3 regions of the Peribacillus sp. FSL H8-0477 genome follow, and region 3 is predicted to be linked to each of the others. Evidence: riboswitches for the same ligand, from Rfam matches in the RefSeq annotation. Region 3 holds a riboswitch; each other region holds the start of a gene.
The links. Region 3 has a riboswitch for S-adenosylmethionine ahead of ssuE (NADPH-dependent FMN reductase). Riboswitches for the same ligand answer to the same signal wherever they lie in the genome.
Positions count from the first base shown of each region.

Region 1 (6,129 bases), on a different contig from region 3:
AAATCAGCCTTTATTCATCACCTTTAGGGGACGGATTTCTGGTGGAGAACTTGGTGTACAAAATAAAACGGAAATTTCGGAGGTAAAGTGGGTGGAGATAGAAGCGGCGAATCAGTTCATCCCCTATCATCCTGGAGGGGTTCTAAATTTATTAGAAGGTTCTGTACCTTATTTATTTCGAAAACAATAAATAACTTTATACATCCATGTTAAACGGATAGAAGTAATGAATAAGAGTGTAAGAATACCGTAAACTGCCTCTTTTAAGTGAATTTCCAGCGGCTTCCGGATTCTTCCGTTCTTATCTAATTGCTGTATTTCTGGTACAATGGTGTATAGCACTATTTTGGAGGTTACTAACAACATGATTAAAGCAAATAGAAATGATCCTTGTCCATGCGGAAGCGGGAAAAAGTTTAAGAAATGCTGTGAACGTAAGGTTACGGAGATTCCTGTAATGATCAACTACGAGGAAGCTAGACAAATCCAGAAAGATCTTATCGATTATACAGAAAAACAGTATCAAGATGAGATCGTTAAACTTGCGGAAAAACAGCCAATTTATTCTACTTTAGATGAGGAAACACAAGATTTATATTTATTTAACTTTAGAATGTGGAGCATGCTGTCACAACCACTCGTCAATGGCCATACGATACTAGAAGAGTATTTAACTGAACAGGGTGACTCAATTATCCGGACAAAAACGAAAGAAATCGTTGAGTCATGGGTAAATACGGCTCCTTCATTACTAATGATTCAAGGAATCAATGAGGACGTGTTGTCTCTTGAGGATATTGTTACGAAGAAAACCTATTCGCTTCCAATGGATGGCTATCGGGAACAGAATATGGACGGCGATAGTTTAATTCTTGGCTATCCTGTTGAAATGGAAGAAGTCATGAGCTTCTTTACACCATTTATTAGTATTGAAATGCAGCATACTGAAAAAATTCTTGAAGCAATGAAAGAGCAATTGGCTGCATTTAGCGGTCAAGCTGAAGAGTTTATGGTAAAACAATTCCCTGAAGTGCTGAATACACTGTTTGCTGTAGTTAAAGGAAATGAACTTTCCGAATCTGCTGGGCTTGATTGGGGAAATGAGAAGCAAGAAGAAACTGCGCGAATTCTGCAAAAGGGGATGGAGCAGGAGGAGTATCCAGAGGAGCTTATACAGTTAACTCAGAAACTTTGGAACACATTCTGTCTGCAAGAATCACCTGTCATTCGTAAGCCGGAAGCATTTGCAGCTGCTATGGAATATGCTGTGAAGCAAATTTCAGCAGGTGAATTTGGTCTTTCTCAAGGGAAGCTTGCCGAGAAATATAGTGTAGGAGCATCCACTATTTCTAAGCGTTTTAAAGAAATTGAGACTGTACTTAGTGAGGAACTTACTCCTGCACGCTAAATGAAAAGTACCTGTTTAGTCAAACTGTCGAGATTCTCGACAGTTTTTTTGTTGTCTCTTTTTAGACTTTATTGAAGCTCAATGTGTTTACAAATTATGTGGATAGGCATACACTATAACCATTCAAAAAGTTTCGCATGGCAAACATTCTTTGTTGCAAGCCTTTGTTTTGTTAGGAGGGAACATCGAGATGAAAGAAACAAAAACATCATTACTTCCGCTTAATGAAAATAGTAAAGCGGCTCAAGCAGTTTTAGATGGAAAGGTAAAAGGGTGGAAACGAATTCTGCCGTTTATGGGACCTGCCTTTATTGCTGCTGTAGCGTATATTGACCCGGGGAATTTCGCGACGAATATAACAGCGGGTTCAACGTATGGATATTTGCTGCTATGGGTAATTGTTGTCGCTAATATCATGGCCGTGTTGATTCAATCCTTGTCAGCAAAGTTAGGTATCGCGACAGGAAAAAACCTGCCAGAGGTAGCACGCGACCGTTTTTCGAAGCCTGCTTCCATTCTTTTATGGATTCAGAGTGAGCTCGTCATCATCGCCACTGATCTCGCTGAATTTATTGGTGCAGCTCTAGGGTTATATTTGGTTTTTGGCATCCCTATGCTGCCGGCTGCCTTAATCACAGCAGTTTGTTCATTTGCGATTCTCGAATTACAAAGAAGAGGGTACCGAACCTTTGAGACGGTTATTACCGGAATGGTACTGATGGTTGTCTTGGCTTTCGCCGTTCAAACTTTCTTAGCGAAGCCGGATGCTGCGGAGGTTGTAAGTGGTATGTTCATACCACGGTTTGAGGGGACGGATAGTATTTTACTTGCTGCAGGGATACTCGGAGCGACAGTTATGCCGCATGCTATTTATCTTCATTCTTCTTTGACTCAGAATCGAATTATTGGTGTGAATGATTTACAGAAACAAAAAATATATAAATATGAACGTATTGATATTGTGGTTGCCATGATTTTTGCAGGGGCTATTAATATGGCCATGCTTGTTGTATCCGCAGCACTTTTTTTTAAGAAAGATATGATTACTGATGATCTAAGTGTTGCTTATGAAATGTTTGGTGTCTATTTAGGACCAGCTGCAGCTCTTTGTTTTGGCCTTGGCCTTTTAATAGCAGGTCTTTCTAGTTCATCAGTTGGAACGATGGCTGGAGATGTGGTGATGCAAGGTTTTATTAATAAACGAATTAACTTATATCTTCGCAGGGCAATTACCATGCTTCCACCGCTCATTATAATTATCGGCGGAATTAATGCAACAAAAGCACTTGTAGCAAGCCAAGTTATTCTTTCGTTCGGTATTGCTTTCGCTCTAGTTCCTCTTATTATCTTCACAAGTAATAAGTCACTGATGGGGAGTTTGGTTAATCGAAAGCTGACGACATTACTTGCTTGGATGATTGCAGGGATTGTGATTGTGCTGAATGCATACTTGTTATATAAAACATTCATGTAGAGATAGTAGTAAAGATTCACTAGTAAATATAATTGACAATATTCTGAATAATAAGTATGATTAATTCACACCGAATAAGTACGCTTTACAATTAAATAATGAAATTCTTATCAAGAGAGATGGAGGAACTGGTCCTGTGAAGTCTCGGCAAAAGGCTCTTTATGAGTACTGTGCCAATTCCAGCGAACGTAAAAATTGTTCGAGAGATAAGAAGAGACCCTGTAGTCTATTTATGTACAAAACTCTTCTTATCTATTGGTAAGAAGAGTTTTTTTGTTTTTAGTCCAAATAAAAGGAGACATAAACAATGACAAAAAAAGAAGAGACGACATTAAATTTTGACACAATCGCTTTACATGGCGGACAAGTGATGGATTCAGTAACCCGGTCAAGAGCTGTACCCTTATATCAGACAACGTCTTATGGTTTTGAGGATTCAGATCATGCGGCCTCGCTTTTCAAAATGGAAAAGGAGGGCTACATCTATTCGCGTAATGCGAACCCGACAAATGCGGTATTGGAAAAACGACTTGCCCAGCTTGAAGGGGGAAATGGAGCCTTTGCTGTATCCTCGGGGCAAGCGGCCATTTCTATAGCACTGTTAACACTTGCTAAGGCAGGTGATGAAATCGTTGCTACCAATGCGCTTTATGGAGGAACATATAATTTATTTTCGGTTACCTTTCCACGCTTTGGTGTAAAGGTACGATTTGTTGATGGAAGGGATCCTATTGCTGTTGCCGCAGCTATTACGGATAAAACAAAAGCTGTATTCACTGAAACGATTGGCAATCCGGGACTTCAAATTGCTGATTTAAAGGTTCTTTCAGAAATTGCCCATGAAAAGGGAATTCCGCTGGTCGTTGACAGTACATTTACCACTCCATACCTTCAAAAACCACTTGAATATGGAGCAGATATTGTGGTTCATTCTATTACAAAGTTTGTTGGCGGTCATGGGACTTCAATTGGGGGAGCGATCATTGATTCTGGAAAGTTTCCATGGGATAACGGTAAGTATCCTGAATTTACCGTGAAAAAGCCGAGCCTTAATAATCGTTCATATCTAGAAGTAGGTGGTTCGAATGCATTGATTGTAAAGGCACGTTTTGAGTTGGGGCATGATTTGGGAGCTTCACTTTCGCCATTTAACGGCTGGTTATTCATTCAGGGACTTGAGTCATTATCACTCAGAGTTCGCCAGCATGTGAGCAATGCGGAAAAAGTGGCTGCTTTTCTTGATGCTAATGAGCATGTTGCATGGGTTAATTATCCGACCTTAAAAGACAATCCACAATACGAGCTTGCTAAAACTTATCTGCCCAAGGGAGCAGGATCCATTTTCACCTTTGGAATAAAGGGTGGGCTAGAAGCAGGGAAGAGGTTCATTGATTCGGTTAACCTTCTTTCACATGTTGCGAATGTTGGTGATTCCAAGACATTGGTCATCCATCCAGCGAGTACAACTCATTCGAGGCTGCTTCCAGAAGAACAAGTTGAAGCGGGGGTTACACCTGAGCAAATCAGACTATCAATTGGACTTGAGGATATTGAGGACATTATTAATGATATTGACCAAGCACTTGAAGCAGCCGTTAAATATAGCGAAGCGAGCAAGGGGTGAAAGAGATAACTTTATTATTAGTGGATTTTGGTGATCTGGGTGAATGGGTCAAAACTGCGTAGGTGTTCAAAACATTAAATAACCCCTGAAAATCAGGGGTTATTTTTTATTCGTCTCGTTTAGACAAACAGTGATCACATTCCATTAGGTACGATTCAACCTGTTCATTGATATGAGTTCCGCATTCGGGGCATTGTTTGGACGGAAGATTTCTGAAAAATTCTTTAGATTTAATGATTTGCATTATTTATTCCTCCTTAGTATGAGTCCGTTTCAATCTTCACGTTTGGCCAAACAGTGATCACATTCCATTAAGTAAGATTCTGCTTGCTCACTAATTTCAATACCACATTCGGGACATTGTTTTGGCGGAAGGTTTCTGAAGAACTCCATTGGTTTAATTGTTTGCATAGTAGTTTCCTCCTCAAGATTAATCTTCTCTTTTTGCTAAACAGCGGTCACATTCCATTAGGTAGGATTCTGCTTGTTCATGGACTACATCACCGCATTCCGAACATTGTTTAGATGGCAGATTTCTGAAAAATTCCATTGGGTTTTTAGTTTGCATGGTAAGGTTTCCTCCCTTTTTATAGTACAGTTTGTTATTTTTGTTTCTTGTTGTAATACAGTATATACCCGTGATTTAGAAATGTATAGGTTTTTATAATAAAAAAATTAAAAAATCTGATAATTTATAAATAAGTAAAAGGACTTGCCATGAGGCAAGCCCTTTTACTTTCTTTTACTTTTTATTTTTTCTTCCGAACGGCAAGAATAATAGCTGCTATAGAAAGAATCAACGAAGAAATGGAAAGGATGAGAGGAGCAGTCTGGCTTGGAGAATCAGTATCTTCCACGTCGGCCTTGTTCGACTCTGTCTCTGTCCCTTTGTCAGGTGCCATCTGTTCTGTTTCTACAGCATCGTGTTCATGGTGGCTATCCTGTTGTTTAGGCGACGTACTGGCCGTACTTACCTTCGTTACTGAGTGAGGTGTTGCCGAACCTTCTTTTCCATTCCACTCAACAATGCTGCCATCTTTGTAATACTGAAAAGCATCCCATGCAATATCAGTTTCACTCTCCGGATTTTTCGCTACAAATGTAAACTGTTGGAATTGTCCAGCTAGGATTCCTTCACCTGTGGCCGTCCAAGAAACTGTTTGAACAGTGTTAGATGAACCTTTATCCAGCGTTACCTCCCATTCCGCAACTTGTTGGTAATTAACGAACGTTACACCATCTGGTATCTTTATAACGACTTTGGTTGTGGGAATGTCTTTTTCAACGGGTACCTTTATGGTGTAAGTTTCCCAGGCGGAAGGTGTTGACGCTGCTGGTTGAACGGATACGTGAGCACTTGCTGCTCCTGCAAATAAAAACACTCCTGTAAATGAGGCAATGATTACTTTTGAAAAAGTGCTGACTATATTTTTCATTCTTGTTATCTCCTAGCATTTATTTTGGTTTGCTGATTGTGATGGGAAAGTCCGCATCAAATGAATCGTACTCTTTGGTTAGCACATGAATAGACAACTTCCAAGAACCGTCCATAGAGATAATAGGTTCGGCTGTATAGGTTCCAGACTCTTTTTTCTTAAGCTCAATATTCCCTTCACCCATATT
Region 1 is NZ_JBBODE010000002.1:92,136-98,264, forward strand. Features, by position in the region: gene MHI18_RS12320 (NUDIX hydrolase) at 1-190, shown strand, start outside; gene MHI18_RS12325 (SEC-C metal-binding domain-containing protein) at 365-1,408, shown strand; gene MHI18_RS12330 (Nramp family divalent metal transporter) at 1,599-2,882, shown strand; SAM riboswitch class I at 2,987-3,095, shown strand; gene MHI18_RS12335 (O-acetylhomoserine aminocarboxypropyltransferase/cysteine synthase family protein) at 3,190-4,506, shown strand; gene yhfH (protein YhfH) at 4,613-4,750, opposite strand; gene yhfH (protein YhfH) at 4,780-4,917, opposite strand; gene yhfH (protein YhfH) at 4,937-5,074, opposite strand; gene MHI18_RS12355 (YcnI family copper-binding membrane protein) at 5,256-5,942, opposite strand; gene MHI18_RS12360 (copper resistance protein CopC) at 5,962-6,129, opposite strand, start outside.
Region 1: another riboswitch for S-adenosylmethionine. It lies ahead of MHI18_RS12335 (O-acetylhomoserine aminocarboxypropyltransferase/cysteine synthase family protein); the one in region 3 lies ahead of ssuE (NADPH-dependent FMN reductase).

Region 2 (6,129 bases), on a different contig from region 3:
ATTAGCTCCGGTTTCCCGAAGTTATCCCAGTCTTATAGGCAGGTTGCCCACGTGTTACTCACCCGTCCGCCGCTAACTGTTGAGTAAACTCAACAATTCGCTCGACTTGCATGTATTAGGCACGCCGCCAGCGTTCATCCTGAGCCAGGATCAAACTCTCCGTAGAATGTTTGACTTGCTCGGTTGTTTTTATAGTGTGTACTCACTTCTTTAAAACGTTGACGCTTTGTTTTGTTCAGTTTTCAAAGAGCAATTTCAGCTGCGAGTTATTCGCTAGCTACAAGAATTAGTATAACATGGTTACGAACAGTTGTCAACTTCTGCGAAGTTTTTAACTTATTTTTAATCGCCGTGTTTCTCAGCGACTACTTTATCTTACCATCAACCAAGTAAGAAGTCAATAAGTTTTTTTAAGAATGTTTCTTCTTAAGCTACGCTTCAGCATCCCCTGTGGCATGCGTGTTATTGTTTTTTCAAAGCCGCTGTGTTGGCGACTTACTAATAATACTCCCTCCTGCTTTTTATGTCAATCACTTTCTTTCATTGATTTAGTAAATACCTACTTCCTTCTATATAAAAGCGTGTATCTCACTTAGAGATACACGCTTTCTGTTTGCTGCTATTTTTTTGTTTCTATAAACTCTTCTTTAATCCTTTTTAATAATTCCGGTTCGGTTACTAATCTAAGAGCAATTAAAGCAAGCGCTTTCGCACCCGTAATGAGTGCTTCATCACCTTTAGGTGATCTAGCCGCTTCTCTAAATTCATTAGTATGCGCGACAAGTTCACTTCCTCCAATTTTAATATAGGGATGAATAGTCGGTACGACCTGACTTATATTTCCTCCGTCAGTCGAACCTAAGCCTTTTCCTTCACTAGTGAACAAAGTTTCTCCAAGACTATCTAATACATTCCCTGCTGCTTCATCAAAGCTTTTATTTAATAAAAAGTTATCGATTTGATTTTGGAAGGCAATCACATTTACCTTTGCGCCAGTAGCCAGTGCAGCTCCTTCAGCAATAGCCTTCACTTTATTCGTAACTGCATCTAATGTTTGTCGAGTGGCTGCTCTAATATAGAATCTGGCTTTTGCGTAGTCCGGGACAATATTAGGCGCATCTCCCCCATCAGTAATAATCCCATGGATACGTACATCACTTGAGAGGTGTTGTCTCAGTGCATTGATTCCATTGAAAAGTTGAATCACACCATCTAAGGCATTAATTCCTTCTTCAGGAGCTGCTGCTGCATGAGCAGACTTCCCAATAAACTCAAAGTCAAGCGGGTCAACAGCAAGTGTCTCACAGGTCACTCTCGTTTCATTGCCAGGGTGTATCATCATGAAGGCATCAATTCCATCGGTTAATCCATGTTTCACAAAGCTTCCCTTTGCGCTTCCATTAGGGCCGCCTTCTTCTGCGGGTGTACCAAATACAACGGCTTCTCCGCCTGTTTCTTCTATTACCTTACTAAAAGCGATGGCTGCTGCCGTACTAGTTGTCCCGATAATATTATGACCACAAGCATGCCCGAGTCCAGGTAAGGCATCATATTCTGCTAAGAAACCAATAACCGGACCTCCTAGCTTTGCGGCTTTCTTTCTAGCGATAAAAGCTGTTTCATGTCCAGCTACATTACTTTCAATTGTAAATCCTTCTAATAGAAGAAGACTTTTCAGTAATTCTGAAGCAAAGAATTCTTGATTACCAATTTCCGGACGTTCATGAATTTGATGACTGGTAGTGAGATACGTTTGTTTATTCTTTTCAATACTCGAGATGATGCTAGCTTTTAGTAGTTCAGTATCATGTGTAATTGTGGTCATAGTATCTCATCCTCCCTTTTAATAATCGATTTCACTTAATGGGACAAATGTTGGAATTTGCGCTCCCTTAAATTCTGTTTCTATTAGTTTCGCTACATCATCTTCTTGGTAAAGCTCTGCAATGCGTTTTAATACGTCACGATTTTTGTCCTCGGTTCGAGCAGCAATAATGTTTATATACGGTTTTGCCGTTGCGTCTTCATGGAAAATGGAATCTTTGATAGGATCAAACCCTGCATCTACAGCAATTCCATTATTAATAATGGATGCATCCACATCAGGAAGGACACGTGGTGTCTGCCCAGCTACCACTGGTTCAATTTTAATGTTCTTTGGGTTATCCACGATTTTGTCCAAGGATCCATTGCCATCAAAATCCTTCGGCAAGGTAATCAAACCTGCTTCTTGTAAGAGTAAAAAGGCTCTGCCCATATTAGTGGCTTCGTTCGGTACCGCAATGGTGGCGCCATTCGGTATATCGTTTATACTTTTATGTTTTTCTGAGTATAAACCCATCGGTGCAATGACCGTTGTAGCAACCGGCGCTAGATCTAACTTACGTTCTTTAATAAATGCATTGAAATACGACACTGTTTGAAAAGAATTTGCATCTAAATCTCCCTCTGCCAGCGCAACATTTGGCTGCACATAATCAGAGAAACTTACCAGTTTGATTTCAATTCCTTCTTTTTCGGCTTTTTCGGCTACATATTTCCAAACTCGATCATCTGTCCCGCTAATACCGATTTTCACTGTTTCTTTCTTGTCCCCTGATCCTTCACTATCTCCACAAGCACTCAATACAGTCGAAAATACAGCTAATATGATAAATAAGAATAATTTTTTCATGTTTGCACTCTCCTCGTTAGTTTCTTCTAATTTTTTTCGCAAGTATATTTCCGAATGTCTGCATCCCTTGAACCATAAGAATAAGAATGACAACAGTAATGACCATGACCTGTGTATCAAATCGTTGATATCCATATGTAATGGCTAAATCGCCTAGGCCTCCCCCTCCAACAGCTCCAGCCATTGCCGAGGCACCAATCAACCCAATGGTCGCGATGGTAATCCCCAGAATAAGTGAACTTAACGCTTCAGGTATAAGGAATCGGAAAATAATTTGAAAAGGCGTTGCTCCCATCGCCTCAGCCGCCTCAATAACTCCTGAATCAACTTCGAGCAAGGAGTTTTCAATTAACCTCGCAATATAAGGTCCAGAATAAAAGACCAATGGCACGACTGCTGCAGCTGTTCCAATCGATGATCCTACTAATAATCTTGTTAAGGGCACGATTGCTACCATTAAGATAATAAACGGAATCGAACGGAAGATATTAACCACAGTACTTAGGATGGAAAAGATAAATTTATTTTCGAATAGATGTCCCTTTCTTGTAACGACTAATAAAATGCCGAGCGGGAGACCAATGATTACCGCAAATAGTAGTGAAATACTGACCATTGATACGGTTTCCCAAAAAGCTTCGATAATTTCTTCATTACTAACTCGCATCTGCAATTACCTCCCGTATGCTGACGTTCTCCTGCTGAATATGCAGATAAGCTCGTTTAATTTCATTTTCTTGTCCGCGGAGTTCAACAATTAGGTGCCCAAATGGGACCCCTTGAAGCTCCGTAATATTCCCAAACAACACGTTTATATCAACATCAAACTTCTTAGCAATCTTCGATAACAAAGGCTGCCCGGAAGAAGCTCCTACAAAATTGATTTTAAACAGCTTTCCATTTGGATTATGTTCTTTAACGAGAGTCCTGACTGATTCAGGAATGGAATCATTAAGAACCGAATGAACAAAGTTTTGCGCTGTTTTCGTTTGGGGATTTGAAAATATATCAAAGACAGTGCCAGATTCAATGATTTCTCCGCCTTCGATCACAGCGACCTTGTCGCAAATATCTCGTATCACAGACATTTCATGGGTAATCATCAAGATTGTTATCTTATATTCGGCATTAATTTTTTTCAAAAGTTTTAAAATCGAGCCTGTTGTTTGTGGATCAAGTGCCGATGTAGCTTCGTCACAAAGCAGAATCGATGGCTGTGTAGCCAGCGCCCGCGCAATACCAACACGCTGTTTTTGTCCACCTGAAAGTTGTTCTGGATAGGCACCTGCCTTATCGCTTAATCCAACGAACTTTAGCAGTTCTTCTACTCGTTGTTTGATTTGTTTCTTCGGTGCTCCTTCTAATACCAACGGCATAGCGATATTAGCAAACACTGTTTTTGACTGCAGGAGATTAAAATGCTGAAAAACCATCCCGATATTCCTTTTTACTTTTCGGATATTAGAAGGGGACAGCGTTAATAAGTCTTGCCCATCAACTAGCACCCTCCCTCCTGTCGGCTTTTCTAAGAAATTAACACAGCGGATTAATGTACTTTTACCAGCACCGCTGAAGCCAATCACTCCAAATATCTCTCCTTTTTCTATGGTTAAGTTAATTCCATTAAGAGCTTTAAAGGTTTTGTCTTTCGTGCGGTATTCTTTCTCCAATCCTTCGAATGTAATCATGATGCTCCCCCAATCTCTATTAAAAAGACCCTCTTCTAAATAAGAAGAGGGTCTGCGCAGTCCAAAGACTGCCTCTTCTTATCTTTCAAGCTAAAGCTTGCTGGAATTGGCACGGTACCTGCGTCCGCTGCCGAAGCTTCATTGGGCCAGTCCCTCAGCTTCTCTGGATAAGAAATCTATATAGTTTTTTATTTTCAAACAAAAAACCTCTTCTGCAAATAGAAGAGGTTCCAATCATAATATCCGATCAGTACGCTCTTATCTACCAAGCTATGCTTGTTGGAAGTAGCACAGTATTCTAAAAAGAATCTGCTGCTGAGGTATCGACGGGCCAAATCCCTACACCTCTCTGGATAAGAATGCATATTAAGTTAATACAATCTTACAAACACTGACACCGTTTGTCAACCTGTTTATTGATTATTCTATTTTTTAAAACCATTTAAACAATTCGTTTTATTCTGGTCTTGACATATTTTCAGGCTTCATGATACGATAATCCCAAGTAAACAAGTGGGAATAATTTCATTTCGAGTGAATTCCCTTCATACACGTGTATCAAGAGTGAACGAGAGAACTGGCTCATAGACTTCACAGCAACCTCCTAAATGGAAAGGTGCTCCTACCAGCAAAGCTATGCTTTGGTTGATGAAATCGGCTAAAACCCTCTTCTCAACTATAAGAAGAAGGTTTTTTATTTTGAAAGGAGAATTTTTATGTCAAACTCGACGATTATTTCCGGCGCTGATTCATTCTTCATACCCGGAAACCATACTGGTATTCTAATCTGTCACGGTTTTAACGGTACCCCCCAGAGCATTGCCTATATTGGCGAATGCTTCGCTAAGGCGGGCTTCACTGTATATGCCCCGCTTTTAAAAGGACACGGTACGTGCGCAGAAGATATGGAGACTTGTTATTACCAAGATTGGATTCAAAATATAGAAGATGCATACAACACACTTAAGAAAACTTGTTCCAATATAGTTGTGATTGGTCAATCAATGGGCGGCACCCTAGCTTTAACATTAGCAGAAAAGGAAGCATGCAGCGGCATTGTCACGCTAAATGCTGCCCTCGAGGTCCCGTGGTATGAAACATTTAAACACGCAGATTCACCCAGATTCATTGCAGAAGGAAAACCAGATATTCATGATCCAGCTGCGTATGAAATTACCTATCCCTCCGTTCCGCTTAAAGCAGTTCAACAATTACTGCTCTTAATGCAGGATTTACGGCAAAAGCTCCATCACGTTTCCTGTCCTGTTCTCATATGCAGCTCTCCTGATGACCACGTAGTTCCGGCTTATTGTTCCATGGAAATTTTTCAAAGTATTTCATCCTCTGAAAAGGAATGTATGGACTTACCCTCTTCTTATCACGTAGCATCCCTAGACTATGATAAGGATAAAATTGTAGAGGCATCCCTTTCCTTTATTGAGCGTTATGTCCTTAAAAAAATGGCCTCTTAATCATCCACATGTGTTTACCCTCTTCCTAATCCGGGTAAAGAACATTATCACGCTAATGAGGAGGAATTTTATATGAGTGGATTATCTGATAAGGTAAAAGGCACTGTAAATAAAGTTAAAGGCGAGGCCAAAGATCAAGCTGGTAACGCACAGAATGATCCTTCCCTACAAGCAGAAGGAAAAGCAGATAAAGTAAAAGGCAGTATTCAAAAAGGAATTGGAAAATTAAAAGATTAAGGTATTACCATATAAAACCGGCTCCCCCTAGGGAGTCGGTTTTTTTATTTTTAAAAGT
Region 2 is NZ_JBBODE010000002.1:162,049-168,177, reverse strand. Features, by position in the region: rRNA gene MHI18_RS12635 (16S ribosomal RNA) at 1-166, opposite strand, end outside; gene MHI18_RS12630 (M20 family metallopeptidase) at 620-1,825, opposite strand; gene MHI18_RS12625 (MetQ/NlpA family ABC transporter substrate-binding protein) at 1,844-2,674, opposite strand; gene MHI18_RS12620 (methionine ABC transporter permease) at 2,691-3,341, opposite strand; gene MHI18_RS12615 (methionine ABC transporter ATP-binding protein) at 3,331-4,362, opposite strand; SAM riboswitch class I at 4,438-4,536, opposite strand; SAM riboswitch class I at 4,618-4,722, opposite strand; SAM riboswitch class I at 4,915-5,017, shown strand; gene MHI18_RS12610 (alpha/beta hydrolase) at 5,079-5,834, shown strand; gene MHI18_RS12605 (CsbD family protein) at 5,907-6,071, shown strand.
Region 2: another riboswitch for S-adenosylmethionine. It lies ahead of MHI18_RS12615 (methionine ABC transporter ATP-binding protein); the one in region 3 lies ahead of ssuE (NADPH-dependent FMN reductase).

Region 3 (6,129 bases):
TCAACGATTTCACCATTTTCTAAATGCAATCCAACGGCGATTCCATTTTCAACAATGACCTTTTTGACACCAGTTCCTGTTTTAATCGTGCCGCCATATTCAATCGTCACATCCGCCATTGCCTTACATAACTGATTCAACCCTCCTGTTGGGTGGAACAATCCAAATCCATGCTCTAAATAGGAGAGAATCGTAAACGTTCCGGGACAATTCCAAGCAGACATCCCTAAATACTTCGTTTGAAAAGAAAAGGCCCATTTTAATCGTTCATCAGTAAAGTAGGTTGATAGCTGTCCGTAAACTGTATCGAGAGCATTTATTTTAGGTAAAGCAGTCAGCATATTTAGAGTCAAATAATCTGTCAGCTTTGAAAACGGCTGTTGTAAAAGCTTCATGACGGAATCAAATTTCTCTGCTTCCTTGGTCATAAAACGTTCATACCCTTTTTCATTACCTGGAAAGGTTTGTTTAAGTAACGCGAGCATTTCTTCCCTTTTACGTGTGGGAGAAAACGAAACGCCATCTTCGAATTTCAAGGTATATAACGGATCAACTTCTTGAACGTCTACGTAATCATGTAAATTTCGATTAACAGACTCGAATAACTCTTCTAACAATTGAGGCATCATAAAAAAAGTAGGACCCATATCAAACGAATAATCACCTAATGTAATTCTTGATGTGCGCCCTCCGATATAGGGTTGTTTTTCAAATACAGTGACGTCAAACCCCTTGGAACTCAAAAGCATTGCCGCTGCCAATCCTCCTGGTCCAGCACCGATAATACTAACTTTTTTATTTATTTCCACATTTATTCCCCCTAAATTTAAAAAAATCATGTACACGTATTGTATAATGTTATTATAATGAATGTATAACATATGTACAATTGTTTTTCGTTAATTTTTCTAAAAACTTATACATTGGTTATACAGGAAGTGAGTGAGTAACTATGTTTGGAATTCAAAAAGTCTCTGAAATGACCGGAATCTCTTCCATCACATTACGAGCATGGGAAAGGAGATACGGAATTATCCAGCCTAAACGAGCAGATGGTGGGCATCGTCTCTATTCTGCTGAAGATATCGATGATATTATTTGGGTCAAGAAACAAAAAGAAGAAAAGGGAATTTCATTAGGACAAACGATGGAGCTTTTAAAAAAACGGAGGGGAATGGAATCCCAGAACCAAAAAAAAATCCCCCCACAATTCGGGGGAGGAAGCTTTGAGGACTTTTCCGCAGAGTTATTTGATGCACTCATCAATTACGAAATGAAGCTTGCTGATAAACTAATTAACATCAGTCTCGCTATGTATGATTTTGAAGAAGTTTGTCATTATATTTTTATCCCTATTTTACATAGAATTGGGAACGAATGGGCTGACGGAAGACTAAGTGTTGCGCAAGAGCACTTAATCAGCAGTTTTCTTGAACGGAGGATTCAATCCTTTCTTATCGAGGTACCAGAGCAGCCGTTGGCAGTGCGGGCAATCGCTCTTTGTCCAGAACTCGAGCAGCATAAAATCGGTCTGTTATTGTTTTCCCTATTTCTTAATAAACGTGGAGTTCAGGTCTATTTCCTCGGACAAAATACACCTGTAGACTATTTAGAAAAAATGATTGCTGTTAATCAAATCCGATTGGTGTGCATTTCTATGACCATCAAACAGAGCAGTGAAAGCATCCAAGAAATGATAACGAAATTATCACGTTCCTTTAACGACATCACGTTTGTCATTGGGGGTGAAGGGACAAATTTCTTACCTGCAGATTTAACGTTTTATCAAATAAATGGGGGTCTTGAGGAGTGGAAGAACTGGTTTATCGAGTTTAAACGGAAATGAAAACAGCACTTCGGATAACCCGAAGTGCTGTTACTTTTTAAACGTGTATGACCTGTACCTTTTGAATCGCTTCGCGAAATTCTTCTGCTTGAATTGTAATTCGTTGTAATAGGTTTTCATCCTCTATTGGTGCTGACAAATTTTCTTTGTTAATTTTCTTGTCTATTATATAGATTCCTTGAAGCGGCTGTCCTTTCAAGACGGCGATTAATGGTTTCAATGCGTAATCAATAGCCAATAAATGTGCCGGACTTCCACCAACCATGATTGGTAAAACGGGTTTATTCTTTAATGCACCTTCTGGCAGTAAATCAATAACCGTTTTTAATACACCCGTATAGGATGCCTTGTATACAGGAGAACCAATAATCACTCCATCCGCTTTTTCAATCAGCTCAGAGAACTTTTTTATTTCAGGACTATTGTACCGAGCATGAATTAAGTCACCTTCAGGGAAATCACGTACGCTTACAGTCGTTACCTTAAATCCATGCTGTTCAATAATTCCTTTTATAAAGTCCAGCGCCAAATCTGTTCGTGAGGGGGAGGAAGGACTCCCAGATAAAATTACAATTTCACTCATAGTGTAGGATCCTTTCCTGGTTCGTGTTTTATCGTCTTGCTGCTTGAAATAATTTTTCTAACACACAAAAATATCCCCATTCATAGAGAAAGAGGACATTTTGAATCTACTCTTATCTCTCAAGACACTACTTGCTGGATTTAGCACCTGCTTGCTCGAAAGCATAGGTTGCTGAAGCTTCAAAGGGCCAGTCCCTCAGCTTCTCTTGATAAGAATATTAAGTTGTAATTATCATAATTGTTCGAATAGTTTCTGTCAAGATTATATATAAAAACCATACTCATTTACTATATTCGGAGCTGTTAAGATGAATGGCTTACCATTGACGATTCAACCATTTCACTGAACATTTTATAAAAACGGTTATCATCAGTTAGTTCTGGATGAAACGCGCTGACTAGCATATGATCACAGCGGGCGGCGACTATTTTTTCATCTATACGTGCTAGAATTTCAACCTGATCACCTGTTGATAAAATATACGGTGCACGTATAAATAATGCTTGAAAAGGAGCCTCCATTCCTTTTATATCGATATTTGCTTCAAAACTATCAATTTGTCTTCCAAAACCATTTCGTTTAACGATGATGTCCATGATTTCTAAATGAGCAGACTCAGACCCTTCAAGCTCATTGGCAACGAGGACCATGCCGGCACAGGTACCGAATATTGGTTTTTTTTGATTAGAAAAATCTTTAATTGCATCGATAAATCCATACCGAGCCATTAACCTCCCAATCGCTGTACTTTCACCACCTGGGATAATCAGCCCATCCAGTTTTTCTAGCTGTTTAGGATGTTTGACAATAACAGCTTCAGACCCAGTATTGATTATTTGTTTCAGATGTTCCTCCACAGCACCCTGCAAGGCTAATACACCAATAACTGCCATGTTACAATCCTCGCTCCTGCATACGGTCTGCCGCAGCAAGCTTAGACATATCAATACCTGTCATTGGAGATCCAAGTTCCTTAGAAAGCGCCCCAATTAATTCATAATCTTGATAAAACGTCGTTGCCTGAACAATCGCGTTGGCAAACTTCTCTGGATTTTCCGATTTAAATACGCCAGAACCGACGAATACACCATCTGCCCCGAGTTCCATCATCAATGCAGCGTCTGATGGAGTAGCCACACCCCCTGCAGCAAAGTTCACGACCGGTAATTTCCCTTCTTTTTTAATTTGTTTAAGAATCTCATATGGAGCTCCTAAGTTCTTCGCTTCAACCATTAATTCATCGTCATTCATTAAGATTATTTTTCTAATTTGAGCCTGAACTTTACGCATATGACGAACAGCTTCCACAATATTTCCCGTACCTGGTTCACCTTTTGTACGAAGCATTGACGCTCCTTCACCAATTCTCCGAGCAGCTTCCCCTAAATCGCGACAGCCGCAGACAAATGGCACGGTAAACTGGCTTTTCAGGATATGAAATTCTTCATCAGCGGGGGTCAAAACTTCACTTTCATCAATATAATCTACCCCCATGGCTTCTAACACTCTAGCTTCGACGATATGTCCAATTCTTGCTTTTGCCATTACAGGAATCGAGACAGCATTCAGTACAGCTTCAGTAATTCTTGGATCAGCCATTCTTGCGACTCCTCCAGCTGCACGAATATCAGAAGGCACTCTTTCCAAGGCCATTACAGCTACTGCACCTGCTGCTTCCGCAATCTTAGCTTGCTCGGCATTGACAACATCCATGATGACTCCGCCCTTTTGCATATGAGCCATCCCTCGTTTAATCGCATCCGTTGCTATTACTTTATTCATCTCTTCATCTCCCAATTTATTTGATTTTTTACTATTTGTTCTTTAGTATAAAAATGAAGTGAATGTATTAAAAGTGTCAGTTTTATATAAAACGATGGGTTCAGAGAAAGTAGGAGACTAGATGGACAGGTTAGCCGTTGAATTAAATAGAGACAGTTCCATTCCAATGTACGAACAATTATACGCACATATTAAAGCAGAAATTACGGAAGGCAGACTGCTTTTCCAAACCAAGCTTCCCTCAAAACGTAAGTTAGCAGATGTCTTACATATAAGTTTAAACACAGTTGAAACAGCTTACGAACAGCTGACCGCTGAAGGCTACCTCGAGGTTATTCCACGTAAAGGCTATTTCGTGATGGCATCGGAAGATTTGGAATATATCGGGGCAAAAAGTACACTTCCCTTACAGACGAATCAACAAAAGAATTCAATTACTATTGATTTTCATCCTAGTCAGATTGACACAGAAAACTTTCCCTTTCAACAATGGCGAAAATATGCCAAAAATAGTATGCAAGAAGACCATCATGAATGGCTGCTGCTAGGGGACTCTCAAGGAGAAATAGAGCTGCGGCATGAAATCGCAGTATACCTTTACCATGCAAGAGGTGTAAAATGCAGTCCAGAGCAAATTATTGTTGGGGCTGGAATTGAGGTTCTTTTACAGCAGCTCGTTCTATTGTTAAATCCAACCACCATTTATGGTGTCGAAGATCCCGGATATCATCTGATACAGCAAATTTTAACTTGCTATAATCACCAAGTCTATCCACTCGCGGTAGATGAAGAAGGCCTTATCGTGAAAAATGTCGAGAACTCACCGATTAATATCGTTTATGTGACCCCTTCCCATCACTTTCCCTACGGAACCGTTTTGTCTGTTAACAGACGGACACAATTATTAAACTGGGCCAGCGGGCATACAGATCGATTTATTATTGAAGACGATTATGATAGTGAATTTCGATATACTGGTAAAGCAATTCCCTCCCTACAGAGCTTAGATAACACAGAGAAAGTCATCTACTTAGGATCGTTTTCAAAATCACTTATGCCATCCATTCGAATCAGCTATATGGTCCTGCCAAAACAGCTGCTCACTAGGCATCAGCAAAATCTCTCTTTCTACCACTCTACTGTTTCACGAATAGATCAACATATCTTAACGGAATTTATGAGAATGGGTGACTTCGAGAAACATTTGAATCGAATGCGTAAACTTTACCGTCGTAAGTTAGAAAGGGTATTAGCCTCAATTAAGCCCTATTCTTCTACGATCACAGTCATTGGTGAGCAATCGGGGCTTCATGTTGTATTAGCAGTTAACAATGGAATGACTGAAGACGCACTCGTCACAAAAGCTGCAGCAGCTGGATTTAAAATCTATCCAGTCTCGCTCTACTCAATGGTAAAACAGAACCTTTCACATCCACAAATCATTCTTGGCTTTGCTGGCATCCCAGAGACTAAACTAACAGAGGCACTGAATGGTTTATTAGAGAGCTGGGGGTTTTAACAGGATATGAACTCCTTATCGTTCAATGAACATAAAAAAGAGCTTGAAAGTACTTTCAAGCTCACATGATTATAAATTAAATCTTGTCGAAATTAGGTTAGCTACTTCTATCGCACTTAATTTAGTATTATTAATTTTTATGTAATTTTCTTTTTTTAATTCCCCGTCGAAGGAGTTCAATCTGTATTTTTTCATGGACTCCCTTAATTCATTTTCTGACCAATCTATGTTCCTTTTGGTAGGTTTGTGCTCAAGTCTGTGCGGACTTTTGTTTCGTTCTAGTCTCACATTCAGTTCAGATTCTAACTCAACGAAATAAATGGTTGCCCCTTTTGATTGGAAAATTTTACAGAGATCGTCTACATATTTCCAATCATCTGGTTGGTCAAATGCCCACAC
Region 3 is NZ_JBBODE010000003.1:115,562-121,690, forward strand. Features, by position in the region: gene MHI18_RS21695 (phytoene desaturase family protein) at 1-809, opposite strand, end outside; gene MHI18_RS21700 (MerR family transcriptional regulator) at 953-1,846, shown strand; gene ssuE (NADPH-dependent FMN reductase) at 1,884-2,429, opposite strand; SAM riboswitch class I at 2,539-2,644, opposite strand; gene pdxT (pyridoxal 5'-phosphate synthase glutaminase subunit PdxT) at 2,732-3,322, opposite strand; gene pdxS (pyridoxal 5'-phosphate synthase lyase subunit PdxS) at 3,324-4,211, opposite strand; gene pdxR (MocR-like pyridoxine biosynthesis transcription factor PdxR) at 4,333-5,730, shown strand; gene MHI18_RS21725 (AAA family ATPase) at 5,800-6,129, opposite strand, start outside.